DNA from 2 places in the Mariniluteicoccus flavus genome. Region 2 is predicted to be linked to the other one. Evidence: riboswitches for the same ligand, from Rfam matches in the RefSeq annotation. Region 2 holds a riboswitch; the other holds the start of a gene.
The links. Region 2 has a riboswitch for thiamine pyrophosphate ahead of ACYVAG_RS15825 (ECF transporter S component). Riboswitches for the same ligand answer to the same signal wherever they lie in the genome.
Positions count from the first base shown of each region.

Region 1 (11,594 bases), on a different contig from region 2:
TGGTCAGGATCCACAGGCCCGTCATCAGCCCGAACACCTGCCAGAAGGCCCGCGCGTACGCCCCCACCAGCACCGCCCGCAGGCCGACGGCGACCGGCTGGTCCGCCACCTGCTCCCGGCGCCGGGTCACGGCGGGCGCGTCGGCCACCCGCGCGCGGTAGTAGGCCAGCAGGGCCAGGCTCCCGAGGCCGCCCGCGACGAACGCGAGGCGCCAGCCCCAGGCCGCGTACGCCGCGGGTCCCAGCGCCGCGAACAGCCCCGCGGTGGCGAAGGCGATCGTCGACTGGGCCCACGGCGCCATCGACATGATCAGGCCCGACACGAGGCCGCGCCGCCGCGGCCGGGACCACTCCATGGCCAGCGGGATGGCCGAGGTGTATTCGCCGGCGAGGAACACCCCACCGAGCAGCCGCAGCGCGATGACGAGCCCGATGGCCCACGCGCCGATCGCGGTGTGGCCCGGCACCGCGGCGATGGCGAGCGAGCACGCCGCGGTCCCGGCGATCGCGACCTTTGTCGTGGCCGTGCGCCCCACCCGGTCGGCGATGCGCCCGAAGATGATCGCCCCGAGCGGACGCCCCAGGAGGGTGGCCATGATGACGACCGCACCGGTCGTCGCCGAGGCGTGGGTCCCGGCGAGCGTCGGCAGGGCCGGGGTGAGCGCCACGACGGGCAGGAAGATGTTGATCTGGTCGACGTAGTTGCCGATCACCCCGCCCCGGACCGCCGCCCTGCCCTCCACGGGCAGGTCGGGGACGAGGCGGCGCCCGCTCTCCGTGGCGATCGCGGTCACCGGACCGTCACGTCGGCGTCGTCCTTCGCGCCCGCCGGCCCCGGGCGGAGATAGACGCTCGAGCCGAGCTCGACGAACTCCTGGGCCTTCCGCGCCAGGCCGGACGCCTGCTCCTCGGCGGTCGCGCCGAACGTGTCGCGGATGTCCTGACTGATGCGCATCGAGCAGAACTTCGGCCCGCACATCGAGCAGAAGTGTGCGGTCTTGGCGGGCTCGGCCGGCAGCGTCTCGTCGTGGTAGGCCATGGCCGTCTGCGGGTCGAGCGAGAGCGCGAACTGGTCGTGCCAGCGGAACTCGAACCGCGCCTTGCTCAGGGCGTCGTCGCGCGTACGCGCCCCCGGGTGGCGCTTGGCCACGTCGGCGGCGTGGGCCGCGATCTTGTAGGTGATGACGCCGGTCTTCACGTCGTCGCGGTTGGGCAGGCCGAGGTGTTCCTTCGGGGTGACATAGCAGAGCATCGCCGTGCCGTGACGCGCGATCTCGGTCGCGCCGATGGCTGAGGTGATGTGGTCATAGCCCGGCGCGATGTCGGTCACCAGCGGGCCGAGGGTGTAGAACGGCGCGCCGTGGCACCAGTCCTGCTGGAGCCGGACGTTCTCCTCGACGAGGTCGAGCGGCACGTGGCCCGGGCCCTCGACCATGACCTGCACGTCGTGGCGCCAGGCGCGCTCGGTGAGCTCGGCCAGCGTACGCAGCTCCGCGAGCTGGGCCTCGTCGTTGGCATCGGCGACCGAGCCGGGGCGCAGGCCGTCGCCGAGGGAGAACGCGATGTCATAGCGGGCGAAGATCTCGCAGAGCTCGTCGAAGTGGGTGTAGAGGAACGACTCCTGGTGGTGGGCGAGGCACCAGCCGGCCATGATCGAACCGCCGCGGCTGACGATGCCGGTGACCCGCCGGGCGGTGAGCGGCACATAGCGCAGGAGGACGCCGGCGTGGATCGTCATGTAGTCGACACCCTGCTCGGCCTGCTCGACGACGGTGTCGCGGAAGACCTCCCAGGTCAGGGCCTCGGCCCGTCCGTCGACCTTCTCGAGGGCCTGGTAGATCGGGACGGTGCCGATCGGCACCGGGCTGTTGCGGATCAGCCACTCGCGCGTGGTGTGGATGTCGTCGCCGGTCGACAGGTCCATGACCGTGTCCGCGCCCCAGAGCGTGGCCCAGCTGAGCTTGTCGACCTCCTCGGCGATCGACGAGGTCACCGCGCTGTTGCCGATGTTGGCGTTGACCTTGGTCAGGAACGCCCGCCCGATGATCATGGGCTCCGACTCGGGGTGGTTGACGTTGACGGGAATGATCGCGCGGCCGGCGGCGACCTCCTCGACGACCAACTCGACGCTGCAGCCCTCGCGCAGCGCCACGAAGCGCATCTCGGGCGTGACCTCGCCACGGCGCGCGTAGTGCATCTGCGTGACGCAGGCGCCGTCGCGGCCGCGCAGCGGGGAGCGCCGCTCGCCCTTCCACGCCAGGGACGCCTCGCCCCGGCGGATCGCCGAGCGACCGTCGTCGGCGAGGTCGCGGTCGCGGCCCGCGTACGTCTCGACGTCGCCGCGGCCGGTGATCCAGTCGTGCCGGAACGGGGCCAGACCGACCTCGGGGTCGGAGCCCGGGCCGCGCGTGCGATAGAGGTGCACGTCGGGGTTCGGGGTCCCGTCGGGGCTGTCGGCGAGCCGGACCGCCGTCACCGGCACGCCGATGGTGGGATCGGCCTCGTCGACCACGAGGTGGGGACGGTGTTGGGGGTGGACCTCTTCGTGGGCACGTTCCTGGGTGCGCATCAGCGCCTCCTCTTCCTTCGCCGGCATGACCCGGACAGGTTCAGACGGTCCGCGCGGCGACAGCGCGATCTCAGCTCGTGCCCGAGCTCCCGTGGGGATGTCATCACCCTAACCCGCCCGGTAGCGTCCCGTGCATGACCCCCGCGTACGCCGGCCCCGGCCGCCCGCCCATCGCCCTGACGATCGCCGGCAGCGACCCCTCGGGCGGCGCCGGAATCCAGGCCGACCTCAAGACCTTCAGCGCACTGGGCGCCTTCGGCACCAGCGTCATCACCGCCCTCACGGCCCAGGCGACCACCGGGGTGACCGGCGTCCACGAGGTGCCGGTCGACTTCGTGCGCGAGCAGGTGGAGACGCTGGTGGCGGACGTCACCATCGACGTCGTGAAGGTCGGCATGCTCTCGTCGGCGGCGCTCGTGGCGGTGGTCCGCGAGGCGCTGGAGGGGCCGCTGGCCGGCGTACCGGTGGTGCTGGACCCGGTGATGGTCTCGACCTCGGGTTCGCGCCTGCTGGCCGACGACGCGGTCGGCGCGCTGCGGGAGCTCATCCCCCGCGCCGACGTCCTCACGCCCAACCTGCCGGAGGCCGCCGTCCTCCTCGGTGTCGACCTCGCGGGCGACGAGGCGACGATGCGTACGCAGGCGGAATCACTGTGTGCGTGGGGAACGCGGCGCGTGCTGCTCAAGGGCGGGCACCTCGACGGACCCGACGCGGTCGACCTCTGGTGGTCTCCCGAGGACGGGCCGGTGACCCTGCGTACGCCGCGGGTCGCGACGGCCCACACGCACGGCACCGGCTGCACGCTCAGCTCGGCCATCGCGGCGCTCCGCCCGCGGCACGAGGCCTGGCTCCCCGCGGTCCACGAAGCGAAGGCGTGGCTGACCGAGGCGCTGCGGCAAGCGAACGAGCTGCGGGTGGGTCGGGGCCCGGGGCCGGTGCACCACTTCCACGAGCTGGAGCGCTGGAGATGATCGCCGGGGATCGTTCCCGCGCCCGCGCGTACGGCCTAGTCTGACCGGATGAGCAGATCTGGCCGGATGAGCCGATCTGGCCGGATGAGCCGATCTGGCCGGATGAGCCGATCTGGCCCGATGAACCGAGGAGGTCGCCGATGAGCAGGGTGAAGCGCCTGAACAAGGCCGTGTATGAGGCCGAGCTGCTGCGCCTGCAGGCCGAGCTGGTCAAGATGCAGGAGTGGGTGAAGGCCACCGGGCAGCGCGTCGTGGTGGTGTTCGAGGGCCGGGACGCCGCCGGCAAGGGCGGCGCGATCAAGCGGGTCACCGAATATCTCAACCCCCGCGTGGCGAAGATCGTCGCGCTGCCGGCGCCGACCGACCGGCAGCGGACGCAGTGGTATTTCCAGCGCTACATCGAGCACCTGCCCGCCGCCGGCGAGATCGTGCTGTTCGACCGCTCCTGGTACAACCGCGCCGGCGTCGAGAAGGTCATGGGCTATTGCACGCAGGCCGAGTATCACCGCTTCCTCCACCAGACGCCGATCTTCGAGCGGCTGCTGATCGAGGACGGCGTGATCCTCCGCAAATATTGGTTCTCGGTCTCCGACAAGGAGCAGGAGAAGCGGTTCCGGTCGCGGCTCACCGACCCCATGCGGCGCTGGAAGCTGTCCCCCACCGACCTCGAGTCGCTGACGCGGTGGGAGGACTATTCGCGGGCGAAGGACGAGATGCTGGTCCACACCGACATCCCCGAGGCTCCGTGGAACGTGGTCGAGTCCGAGGACAAGCGCCGCGCGCGCATCAACATGATCGCCCACCTGCTGGAGTCGATCCCGTACGAGGACGTGCCGGTGCCGGAGATCCGCGTACCGAAGCGGCCGGCGTCGACCGGCTATCAGCGGCCCGACCGCGAGCTGCAGCACGAGGTGCCGGACTATGCGGCGAGCCTGCCGTCGGACGTGGCCGACCTGACGAAGGTGCGGGTGCGGGGCGGGCGCGAGCGCACCTAGGCGAGGCCCTCGACCTGCGCGACCGAGCGCGGGTCGTGCGCCAGCACCGTCAGGCGGAAGTCGTCCTCGACGTGTTCGGCGATCACGTGAAGCTCAGATCCCTGTCTCAGCAGGGAATCGGCCTCGTCGCCGGTCAGGGGATAGTCGTCGACCGGGTGGCGCCAGTGCACCGCGACGAGGTGGCCGTCTGGCGTGAGGTGGTCGGCCGCGGTCGCGGCGACGCGCGGCAGGTCCTCCCCCGAGAGGTAGTAGGCCACCTCGCTCAGCACGATCAGGTCGTACGCCTCGTCGGGCCAGGCGTCGGTGAGGCTCCAGCGCCGCACCTCGACATCGCGACCGGCGAGCCGGGCCCGCGTACGCTCCACGGCGGACTCGACGAGGTCGCAGGCGACCAGCCGGTCGCAGCGATCAGCGAGGCCCTCGCTGAGCACGCCGATGGAACAGCCGGGCTCGAACGCCGCGCGATAGCGCCGCCGCGGCAGGCTGGCGAGGGTGACGGCGCGCTTGCGCTCCTCATACCAACGCGTCTCGAAGCCCCACGGGTCGTCGGCGGCGGCGTACATGGCGTCGAAATAGCCGTCCTTCACGTGAACACCACCTCGCGGGGGGTCACGAGGCGGTCGATGACGAAGGGCGGCAGGATGGGGTCGATGCCCGCCGCGGGCGGCTCGAGCTGGCTGGTGAAGCGCGCCACCGCCTCGCGCTTGCGGGCGAGGTCGGCCTCCCCCACCCCCCACCCGTACGCCCGGCTCCACGGCACACGCGGGTCGCCGGGCTGCGCCCAGTGCCACATCCAGACCGGGTATTCCACCAGGGTCGCCCCCGCCGTGGCGCACGCCCTCGCCGCCGCGCGGCCGGTGGCCTCGTGGTCGGGGTGGCCGTCGCCGCGCCAGGTGGCGAGGCAGGTGTCGCCGGGGCCGAGGTGATCGGCCAGCAGGCCGGCGAGGCGGTCCTCGTGGCCGGCGACAGCGCCGTCGGGCAGGGCCATCCGTCGCGGGGGCGCGAGCCCGAGGACGGCGCAGGCCTCCTCGGACTCCCGGGTGCGGATCGCGGCGAGCTCGTCGGGGTCGAGCATGGGATAGGCGGCGGTGCCGTCGGTCACGGCGATGACGACGACCTCGACGCCGCGGCCGGCGAGCGCGGCGGCGAGGGCCCCCACGCCGAGGACCTCGTCGTCGGGGTGGGGCGCGACGACGACCACGCGGGTCCACGCCGACGGGTCGAGCGGCGGGAGGTCCGGACCATGATCAGCCCAGACCTCGGCCGGCGTACCGCGGTCGGACTCGGACTCGGCGACGACGCCGAGGCGATCGGCGTTGGATTCGATCATGGTCTGCTCCTCGACTCGCTGCGCTCGCTCGGAGAACGTGGGGAGGCGAGCTCGCTCGGAGAACGTGGGGAGGCCAGCTCGCTCGGAGAACGCGGGGCGACCAGCTCGCTCGGAGAACGTGTCGACGCGAGCTCGCCCAGCCCCGCCAGGTCACGCTCCGCGTGGCTCTGCCGCAGATAGACCGTGAGGTCGGCGACCGCCTGCGCGTGGTCGGCGTCGAGGCACAGCGGCCCCGCGCCGAGCGCGCGGCCGACGCGCTCGAGGGTGAGCGCGGCGGCCGATTCGACGATCGCGCGGAGACGGAGGGCGCGGAGGCGGGCGGCGTCCACTCGCTGCGCTTGCTCAGCCAACGTGAATGGTTCCTCCGACGCCCCGTCCAGCTCTTCCGCCGCCGCGTCCAGCGCCCAGCGCGCCCCCGCCAGGGCCGCGTCCACGGCGCCCAGGTGGGCCCGCGCGTGCGCGTCGCGCGGACGGGCGGCCAGCGCACGCGCGACCGCCTCCGCCCCGCCGAGCCAGCACGCGGCGACCCCGGCCCCGCCGTGCCAGAACCCGGGCCGCTCGAGATAGTCGTCCCCCGTGCCGACGATCTGGGCCGCGGCGTCGTCGAGGTGGACCGTCCAGGTGTGCGAGCGCGCCATGCCGGCGTTGTGCCACGGGCCGTCCTCGACCCGTACGCCCGGCTGGTCGAGCGCGACCGAGGCGAGCAGTCGGCGTTCCGGATCGTCGGCGGACCGCACAGTCAGAAGCGCGTGGCTGCACCAGCCCGCCCCCGAGCACCACGGCTTGGCGCCGCTCAGTCGGACGGAACCGGTGTCACCGTCGGCCATCACCAGGGGCAGCGGCGGCTCGGCCGCCCACACGCCCCACCACTCGCCCGCCGCCGGTCGATCGGCCGCGAGATCGGCCAGGATCGCGTCGGCGTCCCAGTGGGCCTCGGCGAGGCGACCGACGACGACGTCGACCGACGCCTCCTCGCGCAGCCGTCGCCAGCGCTCCCGGGTCCGGCCCGAGCCGGGCAGCGGCGGGGCAGGCTGGGCGATCACCGCACGGACGCGATCGCCGACGTCGTCATGGTCACGATGGTCGACTCGGAGCTCATCCATGATCAGATCCTCTCGCCCCCGGCCGTCTCGAGCCGGTCCAGGGTCGCCGAGAAACCGTCCGGGGTCCGGTGGGAGACGCGCGCCGACGTCACCACGGGGGCGGCCCCCGACCACGCGATGCGCAGGCCCGCGGCGTCGGCCCGCGCCACGAGGTCGGCGTCCTCGTGCACCGGCAGCGGCGCGAACCCGCCGAGCCGGGCGTACGCCTGCGCGCTGAGGCCCAGGTTCGCGCCGTGGACGTGGCGGTGGCCGTCGCGGGCTGCGTACGCCCGGTCGTGCGCCTGCCCGACCTCGGGCCCGCGGCCCGACCAGTCGTCGACCCGCACAGTCCCGACGACGACGTCGTGGTCGCGCGCCGCCGCGAGCTGCGCCGCCAGCCACGTCTCGGGCACCCGCGAGTCGGCGTCGGTGGTCGCGAACCACGTCGCCTCCCCCACCGGGACCGCGGCGAATCCTGCAGCGCGCGCCGCCCCCACGTTCCGGTGGTCGACCACCACGGTCGTCACCCCGCCGTGGACCCGTGCCGCGGTCTGGTCGGTGCAGCCGTCGAGCACGACGACCACCCGCACGGGCACGCGTACGCCCGCGGCCGCGCGGGACACCGAGGCCAGGCACGCGCCCAGCCAGTCCTCCTCGTCGTGCGCCGGGACGACGACGGTGATGTCACTGGGCTCCATGGACGCCGCCCGGGCGCAGGACCACCTTCACGCAGCCGTCGGACTTCTCCTGGAACATGGCGTACGCGTCGGCCGCGTCGTCCAGCGCGACCCGATGGGTGGCCAGGCCCTCGACGTCGAGGACCTCGTTGCCGTCGCGCACCAGCGCGAGCAGCTCGTCGGTCCACCGGCGGACGTTCGCCTGGCCCATGCGCAGGGTGAGCTGACGGTCGAACATCTCCATCATGGGCATCGGGTCGGCCATGCCGCCGTAGACGCCGGACAGCGACACCGTCCCGCCCCGGCGGGCGAGCCCGAGGGCGAGGTGGAGGGCGGCGAGGCGGTCGATGCCGGCCTTCTCGGTCGCCATCCGCGCCAGCGGCGCCGGCATGCTGCTGACGGCCTTGACCAGGGTCTCGGCGATCGGGCTGCCGTGGGCCTCCATGCCGACGGCGTCGATGACACCGTCGGCGCCGCGCCCGCCCGTGAGGTCGCGTACGGCCGCGACCGGGTCCTTGACCTCGGACACGTCGATCGTCTCGATGCCGTGGGCGCGGGCCGCGGCGAGCCGCTCGGGCACGAGATCGAGCCCGATGACCCGCTCGACGCCCTGCAGCTTCGCGCAGCGCGCGGCGAGCTGGCCCACCGGTCCGAGCCCGACGACCGCGACGGTGTCGCCGGCGCCGACCTCCGCGTACGCGACCGCCTGCCAGGCCGTGGGCAGGATGTCGGAGAGGTAGAGGAAGCGCTCGTCGGGGCCGTCGTGGGGGACGACGATCGGGCCGTACTGGGCCTGCGGGACGCGCAGGAGTTCGGCCTGGCCGCCGGGGACGGAGCCATACAGGCGCGTGTAGCCGAACAGCGCCGCGCCGCTGCCCTGGCTCGTGACCTGCGTGGTCTCGCACTGTGACTGCAGCCCGCGCTCGCACATCCAGCAGTGGCCGCAGGAGATGTTGAACGGGACGACGACGCGGTCGCCGACCCGGAGGTTCGAGACGCCCGAGCCGACCTCCTCGACAATGCCCATGGCCTCGTGGCCGAGGATGTCGCCCTTGTCGAGGAACGGCGCCAGCGGGCCGTAGAGGTGGAGGTCGGACCCGCAGATCGCGGTCGAGGTGACCCGCACGATCGCGTCGGTGGGCTCCTGGAGCACCGGATCGGGGACCTCGCGGACCTGCACGTCGTTCTTGCCCTGCCAGGTGACAGCCTTCATGTTCTCTCCTCGGCTTCGACTCGCTGCGCTCGCTCAGCCAGCGTGTGGGGTCTGCTCGCTCAGCCAGCGTGTGGGCACTCGCTGAGCCAGCGTGGTGGACCGCGTCTGGTCTGGACGCGGCGTACCCATCAATATATCGACATCGCTACGATGCCGGTGCAGGGAGGGGACGGAGGAAGGGCACATGGCACGCATCGGGACCTCGGGCTGGAGCTATGACCACTGGGACGACGTGCTGTGGCCCGCCGGCACGCCGGTGCGGGCCCGCCGCGACCACTACGTCGCGGCGTTCGACACCGTCGAACTGAACGCGAGCTTCTATCGCTGGCCCGCGACGACCACGTTCACCGGCTGGCACGACCGCCTGCCCGAGGGATTCGCGATGGCGGTGAAGGCGCCGCGCGTCATGACGCACAGCAAGAAGCTCCTCGATCCGGAGAGCTGGCTGCCGCGCCTCACCGAGGGGCTGCACGCACTCGGCGACCGTCGCGGCCCCCTGCTCGTGCAGCTCCCGCCCGGCCTCGCGCGCGACGACGCGCGGCTCGACCATTTCCTCGCCGCACTGCCGCCGTGGTCGCGCCCCGCGGTCGAGTTCCGCCACCCGTCCTGGCTCGACGACGCGGTGTTCGCGCTGCTGGAGCGGCGCGGGGCCGCGTACGTCGTGATGAGCGGAGCCGGCCTGCCGTGCGTGCTGCGGCGCACGGCCGCTGACGTCTACGTGCGGCTGCACGGCCCCGACCACGACCATCTGTACGCGGGTTCCTACTCCGACGACGACCTGCGCTGGTGGGCCGACCGGATCCGCGAGTGGGAGGACGGCGGCGCGCATGTCTGGGCGTACTTCAACAACGACGGGCACGGGCACGCCGTGCGCAACGCAAGGACGTTGCGGGGGATGTTGGGAAGCTAGCCCACCCACCCCCGTATTAGCGACCCGTAATCACACTCAGCACACCGTGCACGGTGTGCTGAGTGTGATTATCGGTCGCTAATACGAACTGAGGGGAAACAACGAGGCCCCGCACCCGAGTGGATGCGGGGCCTCGTTCAGGCCTGGGAGGCGTCAGATCACTTGAGGATCTTCGTGACGCGGCCGGCGCCGACGGTGCGACCACCCTCGCGGATGGCGAACTTCAGCTCCTCCTCCATGGCGATCGGCTGGATCAGCTTGACCGTCATGTCGGTGTTGTCGCCGGGCATGACCATCTCGGTGCCCTCGGGGAGGACGATGGTGCCGGTGACGTCGGTGGTGCGGAAGTAGAACTGCGGCGAGTAGTTCGAGAAGAACGGCTTGTGACGGCCACCCTCGTCCTTGTTGAGGATGTAGACGCGAGCCTCGAACTCGGTGTGCGGCGTGGTCGAGCCGGGCTTGATGACACACATGCCACGCTCGACGTCTTCCTTCTTGGTGCCGCGGAGCAGCAGGCCCACGTTCTCGCCGGCCTGGCCCTCGTCGAGGAGCTTGCGGAACATCTCGACGCCGGTGACGGTCGAGGTCTGCTTCTCCTCACGGATGCCGATGATGTCGACGGTCTCGTTGACCTTGACGATGCCACGCTCGATGCGGCCGGTGATGACGGTGCCACGACCGGTGATCGTGAAGACGTCCTCGACGGGCATGAGGAAGGGCTTGTCGGTCTCGCGCTCCGGCTGCGGGATGTATTCGTCCACAGCGTTCATGAGCTCGACGATCGACTCGGCCCACTTGGCGTCACCGTTCAGCGCCGGGAAGGCGGCCACGCGGACGACCGGGCAGTCGTCACCGTCGAACTCGTTGTCCGACAGCAGCTCGCGAACTTCCATCTCGACGAGCTCGATGAGCTCCTCGTCATCGACCATGTCGCACTTGTTGAGCGCGACGACGATCGAGGGGACGCCGACCTGGCGGGCCAGGAGGACGTGCTCGCGCGTCTGGGGCATCGGGCCGTCAGTGGCGGCGACCACGAGGATCGCGCCGTCCATCTGAGCAGCGCCGGTGATCATGTTCTTTACGTAGTCAGCGTGACCCGGGCAGTCGACGTGGGCGTAGTGACGCTTGTCGGTCTGGTATTCGATGTGCGCGATCGAGATCGTGATGCCGCGCTGACGCTCCTCGGGAGCCTTGTCGATCTGATCGAACGGCGAGGCCTCGTTGAGGTCCGGGTACGTGTCGTGGAGCACCTTCGAGATCGCCGCGGTCAAAGTGGTCTTGCCGTGGTCGATGTGCCCGATGGTGCCGATGTTGCAGTGCGGCTTGGTCCGCTCGAACTTGGCCTTTGCCACTTGGGCTCCTTCTGGGTCAATGCCCCGCGGGTTTGCGCGACATTCGTCTGGTTGGTTGGTCCGCCTGGACCAGTCGGGGCCCCTGAGCACACGTCATGAGCGCTGAGCACACGCACGAGCACGCCTGAGGGCGACCCGACCAAGTCTTGTGCACCCGCGCCGCATAGTCAAATGGCCGGCCCCCGCGTACACCATGGGGTGAGCGCGGGGGCCGGCCAGTCGAGCGTCAGGACGCGGGGCGGGTGATCACTCGCCGCGGGCCTTCTGGATGATCTCGTCGGAGACCGACTTGGGCGTCTCGGCGTAGGAGTCGAACTCCATCGCGTAGGAGGCCTGGCCCGAGGTCTTCGAGCGGAGGTCGCCCACATAGCCGAACATCTCCGACAGCGGTACGAGCGCCTCGACGACCTGGTTGCCGTGCTCCTCGCGGGTGCCCTGCATCTGGCCACGGCGGGAGTTGATGTCGCCGATCACGGTGCCGAGGTAGTCGTTCGGC
Region 1 is NZ_BAAHBN010000001.1:739,216-750,809, forward strand. Features, by position in the region: gene ACYVAG_RS03705 (MFS transporter) at 1-793, opposite strand, end outside; gene thiC (phosphomethylpyrimidine synthase ThiC) at 790-2,568, opposite strand; TPP riboswitch at 2,564-2,671, opposite strand; gene thiD (bifunctional hydroxymethylpyrimidine kinase/phosphomethylpyrimidine kinase) at 2,703-3,539, shown strand; gene ppk2 (polyphosphate kinase 2) at 3,680-4,534, shown strand; gene ACYVAG_RS03725 (class I SAM-dependent DNA methyltransferase) at 4,531-5,121, opposite strand; gene ACYVAG_RS03730 (PIG-L deacetylase family protein) at 5,118-5,864, opposite strand; gene ACYVAG_RS03735 (acyl-CoA dehydrogenase) at 5,861-6,967, opposite strand; gene ACYVAG_RS03740 (glycosyltransferase family 2 protein) at 6,970-7,644, opposite strand; gene ACYVAG_RS03745 (zinc-dependent alcohol dehydrogenase) at 7,631-8,836, opposite strand; gene ACYVAG_RS03750 (DUF72 domain-containing protein) at 9,021-9,746, shown strand; gene tuf (elongation factor Tu) at 9,905-11,098, opposite strand; gene fusA (elongation factor G) at 11,345-11,594, opposite strand, start outside.
Region 1: another riboswitch for thiamine pyrophosphate. It lies ahead of thiC (phosphomethylpyrimidine synthase ThiC); the one in region 2 lies ahead of ACYVAG_RS15825 (ECF transporter S component).

Region 2 (11,594 bases):
CGACAAGCCGATGGAGACCCAGCGGGCGATCGTGCGGCGCGCGTTCGACGCCGGCATCACCCACTTCGACCTGGCGAACAACTACGGGCCGCCCTATGGGCAGGCCGAGATCAACTTCGGGACGCTGCTGAAGCAGGACCTCGCGCCATATCGCGACGAGATGATCGTGTCGACCAAGGCGGGCTATGACATGTGGCCGGGGCCGTACGGGCAGGGCGGCGGCTCGCGGAAATATGTCCTGGCGTCGTTGGACCAGTCGCTGCGGCGGATGGGTCTCGACTACGTCGACATCTTCTACAGCCACCGGTTCGACCCCGAGACGCCGATCGAGGAGACGATGCGCGCGCTGGACGCGGCCGTACGCCAGGGCAAGGCGCTCTATGTCGGCATCTCGTCGTACTCGGCGGCGAAGACCAAGGAGGCCGCCGACATCGCGCGCGAACTGGGGACCCCGCTGCTGATCCACCAGCCGTCATATTCGATGTTGAACCGGTGGATCGAGGGCGCACGGTCGTCGAGCGAGGGCCCCCGAGACGAGGAGGAGGGCTCGCTGCTCGACGAGCTCGAGGCGCAGGGCATGGGCTGCATCGCCTTCACCGCGCTCGCGCAGGGCATGCTCACCGATCGCTATCTCGACGGCATTCCCGAGGGTTCGCGGGCGGCGCGCGAGGGGTCGCTGAAGAAGGACATGCTGAACGAGGAGAACCTTGCGCGCATCCGGGGGCTGAACGCGATCGCCGAGCGGCGGGGGCAGTCGCTGGCCCAGATGGCGCTGGCCTGGGCACTCCGCGACGAGCGGATGACATCGCTGGTCATCGGGGCGTCGTCGGTGGCGCAGCTGGAGAACAACCTGGGTGCGCTGGCCGGGTTGGAGTTCAGCGACGAGGAACTGGCCGAGATCGATCGGTACGCCGTCGAGTCGGGCGTGAACCTCTGGGCGAAGGCGACGAAGGACTGAGGGGCGTACGCGCGGCGGCCTGACCCGCGTACCCCGCGTACCCCGCGTACCCCGCGTACGCCGCGTACCCCATTCCCCAACTTGTGCACACGCCTGCACAGGTTGGGTTTCGCGCGCGGCGTGTCGACCCAACTCATGCACACGCGACGTGGGCGTACGCATGCCCGAGCCAGATCAAGTCCGGCCAGACGGGCGAGCGCCCAGTGCGGGGCCCGCGTACGCGCGCCTCCTCACCCATGACTCACGCGTCCTGTCCATGACCCAAATCCGTACGCCGGGCCCAGCCCACGCGTACGTCGTCGCGTGTGCACAGGTTGCGTTCGTGGCCCGGCGTGTCGCCCCAACTCGTGCAGCGGTGTGCACAAGTTGCGCGAGGGGGGACCCCGAGCCACGTTGCGCGAGGGGAAACACACCGGCCCCGACCAACCGAAGTTGGTCGGGGCCGGCGTACGACGAACCGCGACTACTTGTTGTTGTGCACGAACCGCGACAGGCAGACGCCCACCAGCGACAGCGCGCAGGCGGCCGAGTAGTAGAACCCCGGCGCCGTCAGCAGTCCCGTCGCCGCGACCAGCCACGTCAGGATGAACGGGGCGAAGCCGCCGAAGATCGCGACGCCGAAGGAATACGCGACGGTCATGCCGGACGTGCGGACGCCCACGGGGAACATCTCCGACAGCAGCGCCGGCATCGGGGCGAAATAGAGGCACATGAACGTGCCGACGATGATCTCGCAGATCGTCAGCGTCGCGATCGTCGGGTTGGCGTTGAGGAACAGGAACAGCGGCCAGCCCAGGAGGATGCCGGCGATGGACGCCGGGATCATGATCGTCGTCGGACCCACCTTGTCGGCGAGCCTGCCGACGAACGGTGAGCCGATCAGCGTGATGATGCCGGCCACGACCGCGCCCGGGAACGCCGACCAGGCCGGCAGGTGCAGGTTCTTCACCGCGAACGACGGCAGGTAGGTGATCAGATAGACCGAGATCGTCGCCATCGCGATCACGAGGAACGCGGCGAACAGGCGGCCGAAGTGGCGGCCGAACAGCACCGCGATCGGAGCCGACTCGGGCTCGGAGGCCTCGAACTCGGGGGTGTCGCTCATCTTCGTGCGCACCCACCAGCCCACCGGGCCGATCAGCAGGCCGATGGCGAAGGCGATGCGCCAACCCCACGACGTGAGGTCCTCCTTCGACATCGACGAGGTCAGCAGCCACGAGATGCCGGCCGCCATGAACATCGAGACGCCCTGGGTGGCGACCTGCCAGGACGCATAGAAGGCCTTGCTCTTCTCGGCGTTCTCGGTCATGAATGCGGTGGCCGAGCCGAACTCGCCGCCGGCGCTGATGCCCTGGATGATGCGGGCGATGATGAGGATCAGCGGCGCGGCGATGCCGATTGTCTTGAAGCCGGGCAGCACGACGATGATCGCGACGCCGAGCGTCATCAGGCCGATCGTCAGCGAGAGCGCGGCCTTGCGGCCGTGCTTGTCGGCGTAGTTGCCGATGAGGACCGCGCCGAGCGGGCGGACGACGAACGTGATGGCGAACGTCGCCCACGTCATCAGCTGGGCGGCGAGGCCGGTGCCGGGATAGAAGACCGCGGTCATCGTCGACGCCATGAAGGCGAAGAGGATGATGTCATACCACTCGAGCGCGTTGCCGAGTGATGCTGCCACCACGGCCTTGCGCGCGCGGGCGGCATCGTGCTGGCGCGCGGGGGCGACAGCGGGGGAGGAAGTGCTCATGCTCAGGATTCCTTGCTCAGGTGGGAGATGAGGCGTTCGACGAACGCCTCACAGGCGGCGAGCTGGTCGAGCTCGACGAATTCGTTGGCCGCGTGGGCCTGGGCGATGTCGCCCGGTCCGCACACGATGGTCTCGATGCCGGAACCCGAGAACTGGCCGGCCTCGGTGCCGTAGGTCACCTTGCCGTCGGACTTCTCGCCGCCCAGCGCGGCGCCCAGCGAGACGGCCTCGGCGTCGGCCGGCGTCTCGAGCCCGGGGACCATCGCGACGACGTGCCAGTCGACCGACGCGACCTCGTTCTCGGCCTTCATCTGGGCCTCGAGCTCGCCCGCGTACGCCTCGATATTCGCGGCGATCTCGTGGGCGTCGAGCTCGGGCAGCGCGCGGAACTCGAACGACACCTTGGTCAGGTCGGGGACGGTGTTGCCGGCGATGCCGCCGTGGATGACGTTGACCGAGGCCGTGGAGTGCGTGATCGGGTATGCCTCGTCGAACGGCCCCTCGGCCTTCCACGACTCGGCGAGCTCGCGGACGAACACCACGAGGCGCGCCGCGTACTCGATCGTGTTCACGCCCTGCGAGGTCAGCGACGAGTGGGCGGCGACGCCGCGGAAGGTGACTTCGAACGAGTTGATGGACTTGTGGCCCGTGATGACCTGCATCGATGACGGCTCGCCCACGACGCAGGCGCGCGGCGCGAGGCCGAGGTTGGCGATGTCCTTGACGATCTGGTCTCCGCCGATGCAGCCGACCTCCTCGTCATAGGAGATCGCGAGGTGGATCGGCTCGCTGAGCTCGGCCTCGACCATCTGGGGCAGGAACGTCACGGCGACGCCGATGAACCCCTTCATGTCGCAGGTTCCGCGGCCATAGAGCTTGCCGTCGCGGATCTCGGGCGAGAACGGGTCGGACTTCCAGTCCTGGTCGTCGACGGGCACGACGTCGGAGTGGCCCGACAGCACGACGCCGCCGGAGGTCGAGCCATCGGCGGCCGGGACGGTGACGACGAGGTTCGCCTTGGCGCCATCGGGGTTGGGGAACACCTTGGGGTCGAGGCCGAGCCGCCGGGCCTCGTCGGCGATGAGGTCGATGACGGGCAGGTTGGAGTCGCGGCTGGTCGAATCGATGCTGACGAGCTTGCGGACCCATTCCAGGGATCGGAGTTCGGACATGGGCTCCATTCAATCGCTTGTGGCGCGGGAACAATAGGCGTTCCAGCCACCGATCGTGTCGGAGATCACATTGTGATGGGACAGCGGTCTGCTGACGGTCGCGTCAGGCCGCCCCCAGCCTCATCCACCGCTCGCCCCGCGCCCGCAGCGCGAGCGTCACCAGGCGCCCCGGCATGAACACCGCGTACGCGGCCCACAGCCACACCACGCCCGCGCCGGTGCGGTCGACCACGACGGCCAACGGCACGTACGCGGCCGCGGCCACGACGCCGGCGAGCGCGAGATAGCGCGCGTCGCCCGCGCCGATCAGCACGCCGTCGAGCACGAACACGACGCCCGCGATCGGCTGCATCAGCGCCACCACCAGCAACACCTCGCCGATCGTCGCCTGCACCGCCGGGTCGCGGATGAAGATCGGCGCCACGAGCCCGCGTACGGCGATGATCACGAGCCCAAGCGCCACGCCGCCCCCGATGCCCCAGCGCACCATCATCGCCGTGAGCGCGCGCGTGGTGCGGGCGTCGCCGGCGCCGAGGTGGCGCCCGATGATCGCCTGGGCGGCGATGGCGATGGCGTCCAGGGCGAACGCGAGGAAGGTCCAGATGGAGTTGCCGACCTGGTGGGCGGCGAGCCCGCGTGCGCCGGTGTGGGCGGCGACGACGGCTGTGGTGGTGATGGCGAGCTGGAGCGACAGCGTACGCAGGACCAGCCAGACCCCGCCGCGGGCCGCGGCGAGGACGCCGGCGGGGTGGAGCCGCAGCGGCGTCCCCTCGCGCCGGGCTCCGCGGACCACGACCGTGCCGAGGACGGTGGCGGCGATGGCCTGGGCGGCGAGGGTGCCGAGGGCGGAGCCGGCGATGCCGAGGCCGATGCCGTGCACCAGCAGGAGGTTGAGCCCGATGTTGGCGAGGTTCACGCCGATGGCGACATAGAGCGGCGTACGCGTGTCCTGCAGCCCGCGCAGCACGCCGGTCGAGGCCAGCATGACGAGCAGGAACGGGAAGCCGCAGGCGGCGATGCGGAGGTACGCGTACGCCTGGTCGACCACCACGGGCGCCGCGCCGTAGAGCTCGAGGACGGGGCGGCCGACGAGCTGGAGGGTGATGGCGAGAACCACGCCGAGGCCGGCGGCGAGGACCATGCCGTCGATGCCGCCCGCGAGCGCTCCCGCGCGGTCACCTGCGCCGAGGCGGCGGGCGACGGTGGCGGTCGTGCCGTAGGCGAGGAAGACGCAGAGCCCGGTCAGGACGCCGATCACCGAGGCGGCGAGGGCGAGTCCGGCGAGCGCGTCGGCGCCGAGGTGGCCGACGATCGCCGAGTCGCTCATCAGGAGCAGCGGCTCGCTGACCAGCGTCGCGAACGCCGGCAGCGCGAGGGCGAGGACCTCGCGGCGGTGATCGCGGTGATCGGGGGTGGGGGCCACGCGTACAGGCTAGGGGAGGCGCTGTCCACAGGGTTGTCCCCAGTCTGTGCACAAGTGACACGGGTGTAGTTCGGGCTGGTGGTGCGGCCCGGGGGGTGTGGCCTGGGGATGTGAAAAGTGCACACCTGCGCGCAACACGCTGGCCGATCGGGCGGCGGGCCCGCGTGTTGGGCGCAGGTGTGCACTTTTCACCCGCCACGCCGCCGAGGGATGAACCGCGGCGTCCAGTACGCCATCCAGGCCGCCCCCGCCAGCCCGACCGCCCCGATCACCGCGAGTGCGGCACCCAGCGACGACGCCGCGATGACCGCGCTCGCCACCGCCGGGGCGGCGAGGGATCCGGTCGACGCGACCGACTGCCACCAGCCGAGGAAGCGTCCGCGGCCGACCACCGGCGCCAGGTCGACGCCGATCGTCTTCACGATGCCGGACCCGACGCCGTCGCCCAGGCCCACGACAAGGGCGGCCGCGACGAACCACACCGCGTGGGTGCTCCAGGGCATGGCGATCAACCCCAGAGCCATCAGCACCATCGAGACCACGGCCACCGGCATGCGCCCGAACCGATCCAGCGCGATGCCCGCGGGCCAGAACAGGATCAGCTCGAACGCCGCGGCCACGCCGATCACGAGGGCCACCAGGGCGTCCGGCAGGTGCAGTCCGCGCGCGCCCCACAGCGGGATCAACGTCTCCTTGGCGACCCGCAGGGCCGCGAGGGTGACGATCCCGAGCCCGAGCACCACCAGCCCGTGCAGCGCCCGGCGGGCCTGCGGCGCGGCCTCGGCCACGGCCCCGGTGGGCGCGGCCGTGCCCGGCGTACGCAGGTGGCGGACGATCAGCCACAGCGACACCGCGGCGACGGCCGCCCCGACGCCGAACACCTCGGCCGGACCCCACAGCGCCAGGATCGCGGCGGCCGCCAGCGGGCCGAAGACCCGGCCGATCCGCTGCGCGGCGCCGAACGTGTTCATCGCGCGCCCGAGGTGGTGCGGGGCGGCGAGGTCGGCGACGAGGCCCTGCCGGGCGATGCCCCACACCGCCTCGGCGAGTGCGAACAGGGTGAGGGCGCCGATCATGACCCACCGCGCCCCCGGCGTACCGGTGGCCGTGGCGCCCCACGCGGCCAGCAGGCCGACGATGCCGAGCGAGGTCGTGCCGGCCAGCGCCGCACGTTCGCCGATGCCCTGGACCAGATAGCCCGCGGCGAACGACGCGAGGACGGCCACCAGCCCCAGCCACGTGCCGATGAGGGCGACCTCGGCCTCGTGGAACCCGAGGCGCAGGGCGAGCAGGATGTACGCGGGGATGAGCGCGGCGGCGCCGGCGGCGAAGGTGACCGTGGGGACATAGACCGGCCAGAGCAGGGCCCGCAGAGTCTCGGCGGGCGTCGGCTGGGTCACTGGGGCATCCTACGATCGGGAATCCGGGCACCAACCACCTTGACCGTGTGGGAAGTTGCTGGGTCCGTCGTGGGGACCCTTGTCACCCCACCATGTGTCAGCTACAGTTCACACATGGTGGAGGTCGTCCGATCCGCAACCTTTGACGATGGCTGAGCAGACTGAGGGACAAGCGTGCAGTTGCTCGCATTCTGATTCGCATCAACCACCGAATCGCTGGCGAGTGGAGGAAGGAGTGATCATGACCAACGAGACTTTTGCCCCGTTCAACAGTGCTGATTACCTCAACACGTTCGATGATGTTGCCGCCTACCTGGAAGCTGTCCTCGAAGACGCCGCGGACGACCCGAAGGCCATTGCAGCAGCGCTGGGAGCTATTGCTCGTTCGCGCAACCTGAGCGAGATCGCCCGCGAAGCCGGAATGAGCCGGGAGGGTCTCTACAAGGCACTCTCTGCGGATGGCAATCCCTCGCTGGCGACCGTCGTGAAAGTGGCGCACGCGCTCGGGCTTCGGCTGCACTTCGAAGCCATCGCCTGACAGCGAAACGACGCCACCGGTGTATCCTCCGAGCAGAACACGGGAGCCCCCGGGGCTGAGAGGGAGGCGTACGCCTTCGACCGTCGAACCTGATCCGGATCATGCCGGCGCAGGGAGGCCTCTACATCGACCAACCGTTGGTCGCTGACCCGTGCCCCGCAACCGAAAGGGCACGCACATGACATCCACCACACCCCGTCCCACCTCATCGTCGGCCACGCCCCCGGCCGACGACGAGACCCGTCCCGCGACCACCGGCCGCCGCTCCTGGCGCGTCGTCGACATCGTCGTCGCCGCGGTGCTGGGCGTGGCCTGCGGCCTGATCTTCTTCGGCTGGAATTCGATCGGGTACGCGTGGTTCACCGCCATGGACGCCCTCACCCCGGGTATGGGCGGCATCGCCGCGGGAGTCTGGTTCCTCGCCGGGCCGCTCGGCGGCCTGATCATCCGCAAGCCCGGCGCCGCCCTCTTCTGTGAGCTCGTCGCCGGTTTCGTCTCGATGGCGCTCGGCAACCAGTGGGGCTGGACCACCATGTATTCCGCCTTCGCCCAGGGCCTCGGCGCCGAGATCGCATTCGCGATCTTCGCCTACCGCCGCTGGAACGCGCTGGTCGGCGTCCTGTCCGGCATCCTCGCGGGTGCCGGCGCCTTCGTGCTGGAGTGGTTCCTCGGCAACCACGCCAAGGGCGCCGCGTTCAACGCGATCTACCTCGGCTCGCTCCTTGTCTCGGGCGCCGTCCTCGCGGGCCTGTTCGCGTGGATTCTGATGAAGGCGCTCGCGACGGCCGGGGCGCTCAACCGGTTCGCCGCCGGCCGCGAATCCGGGGCCCGGGCCTGACACCCGAACCCCGCGCGCCGCTCCCGGTCGAGGCCGAGGGCTGGGGGTGGCGCCACGCGGGTCGCGCGAACTGGGCGGTCCGCGACGTCAGCCTCCACATCGAGCCCGGCGAGCGCGTGCTGTTGCTCGGCGCCTCGGGCGCCGGCAAGTCGACGCTGTTGCAGGCCCTGGCCGGTGTGCTCGGCGGCGACGAGGAGGGGGAGGAGTCCGGACGCCTGCTCGTCGGCGGCCGCCACCCGACCCGTCGCCGCGGGGAGATCGGGCTGGTGCTGCAGGACCAGCAGTCGCAGGTCGTGCTGGCCCGCGTCGGCGACGACGTCGCCTTCGGGCTGGAGAACCTCGGCGTACGCCGCGACGAGATCTGGCCCCGCGTACGCACGGCGCTGGACGAGGTCGGCCTCCGCGTCCCGCTGGACCGGTCGACGTCCGCGCTCTCCAGCGGCCAGCAGCAGCGGCTGGCGATCGCGGGGGCGGTGGCGATGCGTGCCGGGCTGCTCCTGCTCGACGAGCCGACGGCCAACGTCGACCCGGCGGGGCTGGCCGAGGTGCACGACGCCGTCGCGCGCGTCGTCGCCGAACGCACCACCACGCTCGTCGTCGTGGAACACCGCGTGGACCACTGGGTGGACCTGGTCGACCGGGTGATCGTTCTGGCGCCGGGGTCGGTCGGCGGGCTGCTGGCCGACGGCCCGCCGGGGCGGGTGTTCGCGGAACACCGCGAGGCGCTGCTGGCGGCGGGGGTGTGGGTGCCGGGGGTCGGTCTGGACTCGTTGGCTGAGCGAGCGCCCGACCCGTTGGCTGAGCGAGCGCCAGCGAGTCGAAGCCACCCCGACTCGTTGGCTGAGCGAGCGCCAGCGAGTCGAAGCCACCCCGACTCGTTGGCTGAGCGAGCGCCAGCGAGTCGAAGCCACCCCGACTCCCTGCTCCACGCCCACCACCTCACCGTCGGCCACGGCGGCGTCCCCGTGCGGACCTTCGACGACGTCGCGATCCCCGCCGCCACCTCCACCGTGATCACCGGCTCCAACGGCTCCGGCAAGACGACCCTCGCGCTCACCCTGGCCGGGCTGCTCCCGCCGCTCGCCGGTCGCGTCGAGGCCGCCCCCGAGCTGCGCCCGCCGGCCCGCCGCATCGGCTGGCTGCGGCGTACGCCTGAGCGCGCCGCCGACCCCGCCCGCTGGGCCTCGCGCGACCTCCTCACCCGCATCGGCACCGTCTTCGCCGAGCCCGAGCACCAGTTCGTCACCGGAAGCGTCCGCGAGGAGCTGGCGGTCGGGCTGCGCGCGCTCGGCCGCGACGACCCCCGGCCCCGCGTGGACGAGCTCCTCGGCCTCCTCCACCTGGAATCGCTCGCCGACGCCAACCCGTTCACCCTGTCCGGCGGCGAGAAGCGGCGCCTCAGCGTCGGCACCGTCCTCGCCACCGCCCCCGCCGTGGTCTTCCTCGACGAGCCCACCTTCGGCCAGGACCGCAACACGTGGCTCGACCTCGTCCGGCTGGTGCGTACGCTTCGCGACGAGGGCCGCGCGGTCGTGTCGGTGACCCACGACGAGCCCTATCTCGAGGCGCTGGGGGAGAACCGGCTCCACCTCGCGGCCACCCAACCGGGACCGATCTCCGAAACAGGCCAGACCCCATGACCCGGCTCGATCGCCTCAATCCCGTCACCCGCATCCTGCTGGCGGTCGTCCTGTCGTTCCCGCTCATCCTGACCCTCGACTGGTTGAGCTCGGCGGTGATGCTGGGGCTCGTCGTGGTGGCCGCGCTCCTGCTGGGGTTCCGGCCCGCGCAGCTGGTGCGGCGGCTCGTCCCGCTGGTGCTCGTCGGCGCCCTCGCGGCCATCTCGATGGCGCTCTATGGCGAGCCCGGCGGCCGGGATTGGTTCGCCTGGCTGCTGGTCCACGTCACCGACAACTCGCTGCTCCTCGCGGCAGCGGTCTGGCTGCGCATGCTCGCGCTCGGCCTCTCGGCGATCCTGCTCCTCGGCGACGTCGACCCGACCGACATGGCCGACGGCCTCGCGCAGGTGCTGCGGCTCCCGGCGCGCTTCGTGCTCGGCGCGCTCGCCGGCATCCGCATGGTCCACCTCTTCGCCGACGACTGGCGCACCCTCGCCCTCGCCCGCCGCGCCCGCGGCCTGGGCGACACCGGCCGCGTACGCCGCTGGCTGTCGATGGCGTTCGCCCTCCTGGTCCTCGCCGTACGCCGGGGCTCGCGCCTCGCGACCGCGATGGAGGCCCGCGGTTTCGGGGCGACGGGGCCGGATGCGCCGGTCCGCACCTGGGCGCGGCCGTCACGCTTCCACGCCGTCGACGCGGTCGCCCTGGCCGTGGCGACCGTGATGGTGGCGGTCGCGATCGGGGCCGCGGTCGCGTACGGCACGTTCTTCTGGGTGGGGTCATGAGCGAGTCGCATTGGGAGCAGGAGTGGGCCGACCTGGCCGCGTGGGTGGCGAGCCTGGCGCCGGCCGGCCGCCGGTTCGTGGCGCTGATCGACGGGGGCTCGGGGTCGGGCAAGACGTCGCTGGGGCGGGCGACGGTGGGGGCGCTGGAGGCCTCGGGTCGGAACGCCCACCTCGTGAGTCTCGACGCGTTCTATCCCGGCTGGTCGGGGCTGGAGGCGGCCTCGCGGATGGTGGTGGACGACGTGCTGGGGGCCGGGGCTTCGACTCGCTGGCGCTCGCTCAGCCAGCGTGGGTTCGGGCGCTCGCTCAGCCAGCGTGGGTTCGGGCGCTCGCTCAGCCAGCGTGGGTTCGGGCGCTCGCTCATCCAGCGTGGGTTCGGGCGCTCGCTCAGCCAGCGTGGGTTCGGGCGCTCGCTCAGCCAGCGTCGGTTCGGGCGCTCGCTCAGCCAGCGTGGGCCCGCATACCAGCGCTGGGACTGGGACCGGAACGTCCCCACCGACTGGGTCGCGCTCGACCCCGCGTACGACCTCGTGATCGAGGGCTGCGGCGCCCTGACCGCGTCGTCGCGGGCGCGCGTCGACCTCGCCGTCTGGCTCGAGCGCGACGCCGCGAGCCGCAAGCGCCTCGCGCTGGGTCGCGACGGCAGCACGTTCGCGCCCCACTGGGACCACTGGGCCGAGCAGGAGCGGCGCCACTGGGAGCGCAATCGCCCGTGGGAGCTGGCCGATCTGGTCGTGGAGGCGACGGGACCCTAGGCTCGCGTCATGGCGAAGGGCGAGCACGGCGACGACGTGACCCTCGAGATCGGCGGCCACGACGTGCGCATCTCGAGCCCGGACCGCGTCTATTTCTCGGCGCGGGGCGAGACGAAGCTCGACCTGGCGCACTACTACGCGGCGGTGGGCGACGGGATCCTGCGGGCGCTGCGGGAGCGGCCGACGATGCTGCACCGCTTCCCGAAGGGCGTGGACGGGCCGAAGGTGCACCAGAAACGGCTGCCCAAGGGAGCGCCGCCGTGGGTCGAGACCGTGCGGCTGCACTTCCCGCGCTACGACCTGCACGCCGACGAGCTGTGCCCGACCGACCTCGCCGAGATCATCTGGGCGGTCCAGAT
Region 2 is NZ_BAAHBN010000013.1:63,194-74,787, reverse strand. Features, by position in the region: gene mgrA (L-glyceraldehyde 3-phosphate reductase) at 1-958, shown strand, start outside; gene ACYVAG_RS15850 (MFS transporter) at 1,422-2,705, opposite strand; gene argE (acetylornithine deacetylase) at 2,708-3,877, opposite strand; gene ACYVAG_RS15840 (MATE family efflux transporter) at 3,981-5,300, opposite strand; gene ACYVAG_RS15835 (MFS transporter) at 5,489-6,700, opposite strand; gene ACYVAG_RS15830 (addiction module antidote protein) at 6,942-7,238, shown strand; TPP riboswitch at 7,268-7,371, shown strand; gene ACYVAG_RS15825 (ECF transporter S component) at 7,417-8,076, shown strand; gene ACYVAG_RS15820 (ABC transporter ATP-binding protein) at 7,995-9,716, shown strand; gene ACYVAG_RS15815 (energy-coupling factor transporter transmembrane component T family protein) at 9,713-10,480, shown strand; gene ACYVAG_RS15810 (nucleoside/nucleotide kinase family protein) at 10,477-11,235, shown strand; gene ligD (non-homologous end-joining DNA ligase) at 11,245-11,594, shown strand, end outside.